DNA from 4 places in the Paenibacillus sp. FSL R7-0179 genome. Region 2 is predicted to be linked to each of the others. Evidence: riboswitches for the same ligand, from Rfam matches in the RefSeq annotation. Region 2 holds a riboswitch; each other region holds the start of a gene.
What was found. A riboswitch is a leader RNA that binds a small molecule or an ion and turns the genes downstream of it on or off. The one in region 2 is predicted to bind thiamine pyrophosphate.
Positions count from the first base shown of each region.

Region 1: linked by a shared signal. The riboswitch ahead of MKX63_RS22435 (thiamine phosphate synthase) and the one ahead of MKX63_RS02230 (ABC transporter substrate-binding protein) in region 2 are both predicted to bind thiamine pyrophosphate.
Region 3: linked by a shared signal. The riboswitch ahead of thiC (phosphomethylpyrimidine synthase ThiC) and the one ahead of MKX63_RS02230 (ABC transporter substrate-binding protein) in region 2 are both predicted to bind thiamine pyrophosphate.
Region 4: linked by a shared signal. The riboswitch ahead of MKX63_RS26365 (ABC transporter ATP-binding protein) and the one ahead of MKX63_RS02230 (ABC transporter substrate-binding protein) in region 2 are both predicted to bind thiamine pyrophosphate.

Region 1 is NZ_JBBOCC010000002.1:1,378,789-1,380,987, reverse strand. It holds gene MKX63_RS22445 (thiazole synthase) at 1-472, opposite strand, end outside; gene thiS (sulfur carrier protein ThiS) at 503-706, opposite strand; gene MKX63_RS22435 (thiamine phosphate synthase) at 703-1,368, opposite strand; TPP riboswitch at 1,494-1,596, opposite strand; gene MKX63_RS22430 (hypothetical protein) at 1,653-2,189, opposite strand.
Region 2 is NZ_JBBOCC010000001.1:532,723-534,921, reverse strand. It holds gene MKX63_RS02235 (thiamine-binding protein) at 1-45, opposite strand, end outside; gene MKX63_RS02230 (ABC transporter substrate-binding protein) at 98-1,171, opposite strand; TPP riboswitch at 1,322-1,432, opposite strand; gene MKX63_RS02225 (hypothetical protein) at 1,504-2,199, opposite strand, start outside.
Region 3 is NZ_JBBOCC010000001.1:850,161-852,359, forward strand. It holds gene thiC (phosphomethylpyrimidine synthase ThiC) at 1-1,102, opposite strand, end outside; TPP riboswitch at 1,254-1,360, opposite strand; gene trxB (thioredoxin-disulfide reductase) at 1,410-2,199, opposite strand, start outside.
Region 4 is NZ_JBBOCC010000002.1:2,290,848-2,293,046, reverse strand. It holds gene MKX63_RS26370 (TetR/AcrR family transcriptional regulator) at 88-744, shown strand; TPP riboswitch at 811-913, shown strand; gene MKX63_RS26365 (ABC transporter ATP-binding protein) at 1,045-1,815, shown strand; gene MKX63_RS26360 (ABC transporter permease) at 1,796-2,199, shown strand, end outside.

The sequences.
Region 1 (2,199 bases), on a different contig from region 2:
ACCCGATCGGTGCCCCCAGCGGCATCACGGCCGCAGCCCCCGCTGCCTTCAGGCGCAGGGCGGCGGACAGATCAGGACTCATGTACGGAAGCACCACGAAGCCATCTGCTGCAAGGATCTCAGTCGCCCGGATGGTCTCCATATTATCCGGCAGCAAGTATTTCTGGTCGTTGATGACCTCAATCTTCACCCAGTTCCCCAGCCCCGCCGATCTCGCCAGCCGGGCAATCCGTACCGCCTCTTCTGCGGTGCGCGCACCTGAGGTATTGGGCAGCAAGGTCATATGGGAAGGAATATGGCTGACAATATTGTCACTGCTCTCCGGGTCTACCCGGCGCAGGGCAACGGTAATAACCTGTGAGCCTGATCGCGTAATGACCTCGGGAATGAGGGTGTTACGGCTGTATTTTCCGGTGCCAATGAATAGTCTACTGGTTAGAGTCACGCCGCCAATCATCAATGGATCTTGCATCTTAACGCCTCCTGGGATAAGTCTTTGTGTTTAGCCTCCGCCTACAAAATGAACCAGCTCCACCCGGTCCCCCTCGCTAAGCAGTGTCTCTCCATAAACCTCTCTGCCGGCAAGTTCACCGTTCAGCTCGACAATTACCAGCTTACCGGCCCACTCGGGCCGGGCCAGCAGATCCTCCAGTGTCCGGCAGCTCTCCCCGATCCTTTGTCTCTTCCCGTTAACGGTCACATTCATGCCTGTTCACCTCCTGCTGTGCCCTGTGCTTGAGTCATATCCAGCGTTTCGGCCTGCTCTGCCGCCCTGTGAACCGCTTCCCTGTAGGCCAAGGCCGCTGCCACCGGATCTGGGGCTCCGCAGATCCCCGACATGACCGCAATGCCAGCCGCCCCCCCAGCCAGCACCGCTCCGGCATTGCCCGGGGTAATCCCGCCGAGCGCAATCAGCGGTATGCGGCTCCAGCGGACAGCCTCGGCCAGCTGCGCAAGTCCCCGCGCCTGCTGTCCGGGCTTGCAGGCCGTAGGGAATACATGCCCGTAGAGGCAGAAGTCTGCTCCCTGCCTTCCAGCTTCCGCCGCCTCTTCCTGCGAGTGGACCGATCTGCCGATCCGCAGGCCCGGTGCAAGGCCGCGCACTGCGGCTGGCGGGAGGCTATGCCAGGCTAACTGTACACCGCCTGCCCCGGCGGCCAGGGCAACATCGATCCTATCATTAATGACCAGCTTCGATGGCGGTACTCCGGCCTGAAGCATCTGCTGCGCCGCCGCCAGCAATTCGCGGGCGGACATGGCTTTTTCGCGGAGATGGATATAATCCACCATAGAATGTACCGCAACGGCCCATTCCGCCAGCGCTTCAGGCATTAGCCGCCCATCCGAAACCGCATGAATCTTGTACAATCCCTTCCCCTCCCGTCTGTTCCAGCTCATTCTAAACCGCGCGCCAACACAAAAAAGACCACTCCCATAAGGAAGCAGTCTGGAATATAAGCAGGAATACCGGGATGAGCCGTGTACCCCGCTGCAATATTCGTTCTCCACTTCCCTACGCTGGTATAAACCAGATCAGGTTCAAAGGGTCCGGACAACTACGCCCGTCTCAGCCTTGCGGCACCCCTAGTGATCGTTCATATGCGGTTGTTTCGTCTTGCTTGTTGTATATTAGCATATAATTCCTGTTAGAGCTATTCTTTCGTAGATTTTACTTCAATTACAAAAACCACAGATGAACTCCCTTCTGAAAATTTACCATCCTCGGTTGTCCAGAATGCTGATATGCCGTAGTAATAAACGCCTTGTTCTTTTGGAGCATTAAAAGAGCCGTTCTTCAATGGAATTTGCACTTCTTTATCATCGACAAATTGCTGAACGTTTACCTCATCGGGTGCCGGTTTATAAGTAAAAGCAACATCGATCTTCCCCCCAGAGGCTATAACAGTGGGAGTAACCCCCTGTACCATGGATTGTCCTCCTGTATAATCCGCACATCCTAAATTCCCCCAGCAATAGCTGCCTTGGGTAACTGGAATTTGGGTTTTACCGGAAGTAACAAGGGGTAGCGGCGGCGATTCCTGTGTAATTCTAATCCCAATGCTTTTTGCATATCCTTCCAACCTTGTATTTGCCACAAGTCTCCCTGCAAAAGGAGTCAAATAAATGAACACTACCAGAAAAACAAAAATCCCCGCTGCCGATAGAATGAATCCTTTTTTTCTAAGCATCCCAATCCCC
Region 2 (2,199 bases):
CGGTGTCTTGGGAATTACTTGAATGCTCAGCAATGTATTAGCCATGATGAATCCTTCCTCTCCAAATTAAGTATAAGATTCCCGCCATGCGGGTTCATTATGATTCCGGCAAAAATTCATTCGTAAACGTACTCTCCGCATCCAGCGGTTTATCCAGCAGCTTCAGGCCGTACATCCAGTCGGCGTAATTCTTCCAGATCTCAAGCTTCTGCTCCCCCCAGCGCGGGGCGTCGTCTTTGTATTTCGGGCTAAGCCATTTCTGGCTGGCCAGCACCAGCTTGGGATCAAGGTCTGGTACAGCGTCCGACAGGACCGTCGCAGCTTCTTCCGGGTTATCGATAGCGTACTGATAGCCCTTCGACGTAGCCTTCAGGAAGGCCTTCACCACTTCAGGATGCTCGGCGATCTCCTTCTCGCTGGTCGTCAGCACCGGGGTGTAGTAATCCAGCTGCGGAGCGTAATCCTTCAGATACAGCATATCCAGCGGCTCCCCGCGCAGCTCGGCCTCCACACCGGTCCAGGCATAGAAGATCCAGGCGAAGTCAATATCCCGCTTCACGGCTGTGAAAAAGTCCGCTTCGCCGATATTCACCAGCTTCACCTTGGAGACATCCCCGCCTTCGGGGTCCATGATCGCTTTCATGGCAGCCTGCTCCGCAGGGGAGCCCCAGCCTCCGTACGTTTTGCCTTCGAAATCCTTCGGCGTCTTAATATTGCGGTCCTTCGGAGCCGCGAACCCGGAGGTATTATGCTGAATGATGGCAGCAATCGACACCAGCGGCACATCCTGCAGACGGGCCAGAGTCAGGGCTTCCTGGGCGCTGATACCGAACTGGGCTTCGCCGGAAGTGACCATCGTATCGGACCCGGCAGCGCCGGGCTGTACAATCTGTACGTCGAGACCTTCCTCTGCGTAATAACCCAGCTCCTTGGCAGCATACAGGCCTGTATGATTGGTGTTTGGCGTCCAGTCCAGGGCAATCTTAACCTGGGTTAGCGCCTTAGGTGCATCCGTGGGTGCGGCTGCGGCTGCATCAGGTGCAGCTGTGCTGTTTCCTGCAGCAGGTGCGCTGGCCCCCGCATTGCCGCTGTTGTTCCCGCCGCCACATCCTGCTACGGTAAGCAGCAGCATGGAGCTGAGCAGGAGTAGTGCTGTTTTTTTGACTCCCATTTCTCTTTCTCTCTCCTTCCAGCAACCCCTGGTCTTCAGAGCTTACAGAAACCGTATTCCTGTACATCCTTAGAATCAAAAAAGCGTCCCGAAGATCGGGACGCCAGTGACTTGCGTGAGGGGACTTCAGCTTCAGTACCGCTTAGGGGCACTGTGCCGAATGAAGATTCCTACGCTGGCATTATCCAGATCAGGTATAAGGGTCAGTATCTTGTGGGATACAATCTCAGCCGGCCAATTCCAGCACCCCTGGTTCTATAAAGTTCACGGGTATTGCTATGTTCTTACGGTGTATTATAGACGGCAGTCCCGCCGTTGTCCACCCTCATATCTTAATCCCTCGTATAATGCCGCTTCTTGCGGCGGCTGCGGATGCCGTTCCAGATCTCTCTTACCGTTAGGCCGATACTGACGGTGATCCCCGAGAAGGTCAGGAACAGAGCCAGATACTCGAACGCGGAGTACTCCAGCATTTTGCTCCAGTCAATCTGTCCCTTCAGATCCTCGATCACCTGATTCATCCCGTAAATCCCGCTGATGACCGTGAACACGGTGAGCACCATCAGGAGCGTATCCCGCCGTTTGGCCTGGAATTTGTCCTGATACTGGAACAGGTCATTCAGCGTCATTTTCACCTCATCGAACAGGGCATCATTGCCATACACCTTACGCAGCTGAAAAAAAATCTCACGTCCCTGCGACTGCGAAATCAGCTCCAGGAAGTAGAATTTGGCCGAGAATTTGTTGATCAGGAAGATCAGATTCTCAATCTCGTCGTTATCGTGGTTGATGCGCAGCCGGGAGTGGAGGTTGGCGAGCTTCAGCAGCACGATTTTGTGGAAAATACTCAGCAGCATTCCGTAATAATACTCGCCGTACATCTGGCTGATCAGGCCTGCGGCAATCTCCGGCCTCGCCCGGCTCACGCAGCAGAAGGTCTGCTCATTGGTCATGTAGTAGGTGTCCGGCCCCCAGCGGCTATAGCAGTGCTCCCGGGTGTACTGCTTGATATAGTCCGGATCACTCGC
Region 3 (2,199 bases), 320 kb from region 2:
CAAACTGAGCTTCGTCATTGGCATCGGCAATAGAGCCGGGACGCAGGCCATCCCCAAGGGAGAAGGCCACATCATACGTCTTCATAATCTCACATATATCTTCGAAGTGTGTGTACAGAAAGTTCTCCTGCTGATGAGCCAGGCACCAGGCGGCCATAATTGATCCGCCCCGGGACACGATGCCGGTCATTCTCCGGGCAGTGAGCGGAATATAGCGCCGCAGCACCCCGGCATGAATGGTGAAGTAATCCACCCCCTGCTCCGCCTGTTCAATCAGCGTGTCACGGTAGAGCTCCCAGGTTAAGTCCTCGGCTATGCCGTTCACCTTCTCCAGCGCCTGGTATAGGGGCACTGTACCAACCGGCACAGGAGAATTGCGGATAATCCACTCCCGGGTAGTATGGATCTTGGAGCCGGTGGAGAGATCCATAATGGTGTCAGCCCCCCAGCGGGTCGCCCAGCGCATCTTCTCCACTTCCTCTTCTATAGAAGAAGTGACCGCCGAATTTCCGATATTCGCATTGATCTTCACCAGGAAGTTACGTCCGATAATCATCGGCTCACTCTCCGGGTGATTGATATTGGCCGGGATAATGGCGCGGCCCGCAGCCACTTCATCCCTTACGAACTCCGGCCGGATATTCTCCCGGATCGCAATATACTCCATTTCCGGCGTGATGATCCCTTGCCTTGCATAATGCAGCTGGGTCACATTACAGCCTGTATAGGCCCGCCGGGGATTCCTGCTCAGTCCTGGACAAGCTTCGGCGGCAGTCCCTTCTCTGCGGATTCCATTATCCTCCGGCCGGACCGCCCTTCCGGTATATTCCTCCGAATCACCGCGCTCCGTGATCCAGCTTGAACGGTGCGGCGGCAGCCCCCTCCTAATATCTGTCTCCTCTGCGGCATCCGTATAAATACCGCTTGTGTCATAGACACGCAGCGGAGCATTCTCCTCTTCTCCGGCAACGCCTTCGGTTCTGCTAAGGCTGATCTCCCGCATCGCAACCCGGATATCCGGGCGTGAGCCCTCCACATACACTTTACGGCTTGCGGGGAATCCGGACAGATCCACCTCTTCGTTCTTACCCGTTCCTGTCATTTCAATCTCCTCCTCTTCGTTCTGTACAATCATCAGATAAGAGGTTACGCAGCAGATTGAGCTGAAGAATCTATAGATTCTTACAAATCAAAAAGCCGCTCCACCTGGAGCGGCTTTATTAAAGGAACAGCCAAATAAGACTGTATTCAAAAAAGGTCCGACTCCACTTTCCTACGCTGGTATAATCCAGATCAGGTTCAAGGGTCCGGAAATTCAATTTTCCCGTCTCAGCCTATTCAGGCTCCCCTAGTGGGTATCTTATCTAATTAAATACATTTTACCTGTGCGGGTAATTCTTGTAAACCCGTTATTTGTCCAGCGATTCGCTCCAGTCGTGCACCATCGTGCCTTCCAGGAACTTCTCGGCATCCATGGCGGCCATACAGCCGGTTCCCGCTGCCGATATCGCTTGACGGTAACGGGTATCCTGCACATCGCCGCAGGCGAATACACCCGGAATGTTAGTCTCGGTGGTACCCGGGTTCACCACGATATAGCCATTAGCATCCGTGTTAATCTGCCCGCCCAAGAAAGCTGTGTTAGGGGTGTGTCCAATGGCTACGAACACACCGTCTGCCTCTACCAGCTCTGTCTGACCTGTCTCATTATTAAGCACTGTAAGGCCCTTCACTCCGGTCTCTCCTACTGTTACCTCAACAGGTGTGCGGTTCAAGGCCCAGGCTACCTTGCTGTTGTCACGGGCCCTGTCCTGCATGATCTTCGAGGCACGCAGCTCAGGACGGCGGTGAACCAGCGTTACGCTGGACGCAAAGCGGGTCAGGAAGCTGGCTTCCTCCATGGCGGAGTCTCCGCCGCCGACGACGACAATCTTTTTATTACGGAAAAAGAAGCCGTCACAGGTCGCACAGGTGCTGACCCCGCGTCCCACATTCTCCTGCTCGCCCGGGATGCCCAGATATCTTGCAGAGGCTCCGGTTGAGATAATAACCGATTCTGCCTCCAGTACACCCATCCCGTCCACGGTTACCTTGAACGGACGCTGTGAGAAGTCCACCGACTCCACCCAGCCGTTCTTGAATTCAGCGCCGAAGCGTTCCGCCTGCTTGCGCATATTGTCCATCAGGTCCGGACCCAGA
Region 4 (2,199 bases), on a different contig from region 2:
TTCATAGTCTACGGACAATTGTCCGTTGTGTCAATTCTTTTATTTGTTTTTCTGTAAATCACTGATTCATTTCTGAAAGGGGTCCTCATGAACAAGCCAGACACCGATGCTGCACAGCTCCCTCCGTCAGCTCCGCAAGCCATAGAATCCTCCCCGCCGGAGTCCGCCGATCCTTATGTACAGCGGATTCTTGAAGCTGCCCGCCAGTTATTCACCGAGAGCGGACTTGAGGCGGTCAGCATGTACAGCATTGCCAAGCGGGCAGGTATAGGGCAAGGCTCCCTGTACCGCCGTTTCACGGACAAGGGTGAGATCTGTTCTGCCCTGCTGAAGGGCAGCGCAGATCAATTCCTGTCCAGTCTGGAGCAGCAGGTCGCTGCCAGTGCCGGTGAAGCTCCGGCGCTAGCTCAGCTGCAGAGCAGCATTGAGCAGATTGCCGATTTCATTGAGCAATATGCCGAGCTGCTGAATATGATCAAAGCCGAGTTCACCGGCAAGAAGCAGCTGACCCAGTTTGAGCATCCTTTTTTCCAGCGGCTGGGGGTGATGATAACAGAGCTGCTGCAGCGTGCTGCGGCGGGCGGTGAGATTATTGACATTGATCCGGCCTTTGCGGCTACGGCCTTAATCTCTGTCCTCAGTCCCGATCTGTACCTGTATGAGCAGAAGCGGCACCACTCCTCCAAGCTCGACATCTCCAGGGGCATCGTCGCTTTGTTCGTGACCGGACTGGCAAAACGCTGACCGCCTGCTCTTTACAAGAGGGGAATTTGTGGTATATTAAGTAGCAATTACGAATTTAATAGCAGCATTATTCACTAGGGGAGTCGGCCGACTGAGACGGAGCTTAAGCTCCGGACCCTTTGAACCTGATCTGGATCATACCAGCGGAGGGAAGTGGAGCAGAATGTATCAGTGGTTCCCGTCACAGGGCCGCAGCTGACTGTACCTTCCGCCCCATTCATTGCCTCCGGGAATGAATGGGGCTTTTTGGTGTTCAGCGCAGTAAATATTTCAATCCGAGGAGGCTTCATACATAGTCTTATGATCAACATTAGCAATCTGTCCTATGCCTTCGGGACCGGTTCATCCCGGACCCCCGTCTTCTCAGGGCTATCCATGAATGTGCAGCGCGGCGAATTCATATCTGTCGTAGGCGGAAGCGGATGCGGCAAAAGCACCTTGTTCAAAATCATCGCCGGTCTGCTGGAGCCCGGCAGCGGCAGGATTATGCTGAACGGAGCCGAGTCCGCTGCAGCAGCGAAGAGACTGGGCAGTGTCGCCTACATGCCGCAGCAGGATCTCCTCCTACCCTGGCGGACCGTAATGGACAATTGTCTGCTGCCCTGGGAGCTCAAGCGCAGCCGTCCCAAAGCAGCCGCTATGGCCGAGATCCGCACCCTGCTGCAGCGCTTCGGCCTTGACGGGACCGAAGGAGCTTATCCGCAGGAGTTGTCCGGCGGAATGCGCCAACGTGTGGCTGTCCTCCGCACCGTGGCGGCCGGGAATGACCTGCTGCTGCTGGATGAGCCGTTCGGGGCGCTTGATGCCATTACGAAGCGCTCGCTGCAGCGCTGGCTGCTGGAGTTATGGGCGGAGCTGGACAAGACAGTGCTGTTCATCACCCATGATCTGGAGGAGGCGCTCCTGCTTAGTGACAGAATCTATCTAATGACTGGCCGGGAGGGCAGCGGTATGCAGGAATTCTCAACCGCCCTCCCCCGTCCGCGCCATCACAGTCTGAACTATGAACCGCAGTTCGCCGCCCTGCGCCAGGAATTGGAGCTGAAGCTATATGAGAACCGCCGCCCCTAGAAGATTGCTCCAGCATTACGCTCCGGCTGTCCTTCTCGCTCTGCTGACGCTTGCGGTATGGGAGACTGTAGCCCGCCTGGGGCTGGTTCCTCCCTTCATCCTTCCGGCTCCGTCCGCCATCTGCAAGGCCTTACTGGAGGAACGCCGCTTGTTATTCGGGGTGCATCTGCCTGCTACACTGCTGGAGGTACTCACAGGCTTCGCATTGTCGGTGATTTGCGGCAGCCTGCTGGGAACCGCCATGCACCTGTTCAGTCCGCTGGCCAAGGCGCTGTATCCGCTGCTGATTATCAGCCAGACGGTTCCGCTGATCGCCCTCTCGCCCCTGTTCATCATGTGGTTCGGCTACACCTTATGGAGCAAGGTCGCCGTTGTCTTCCTGAC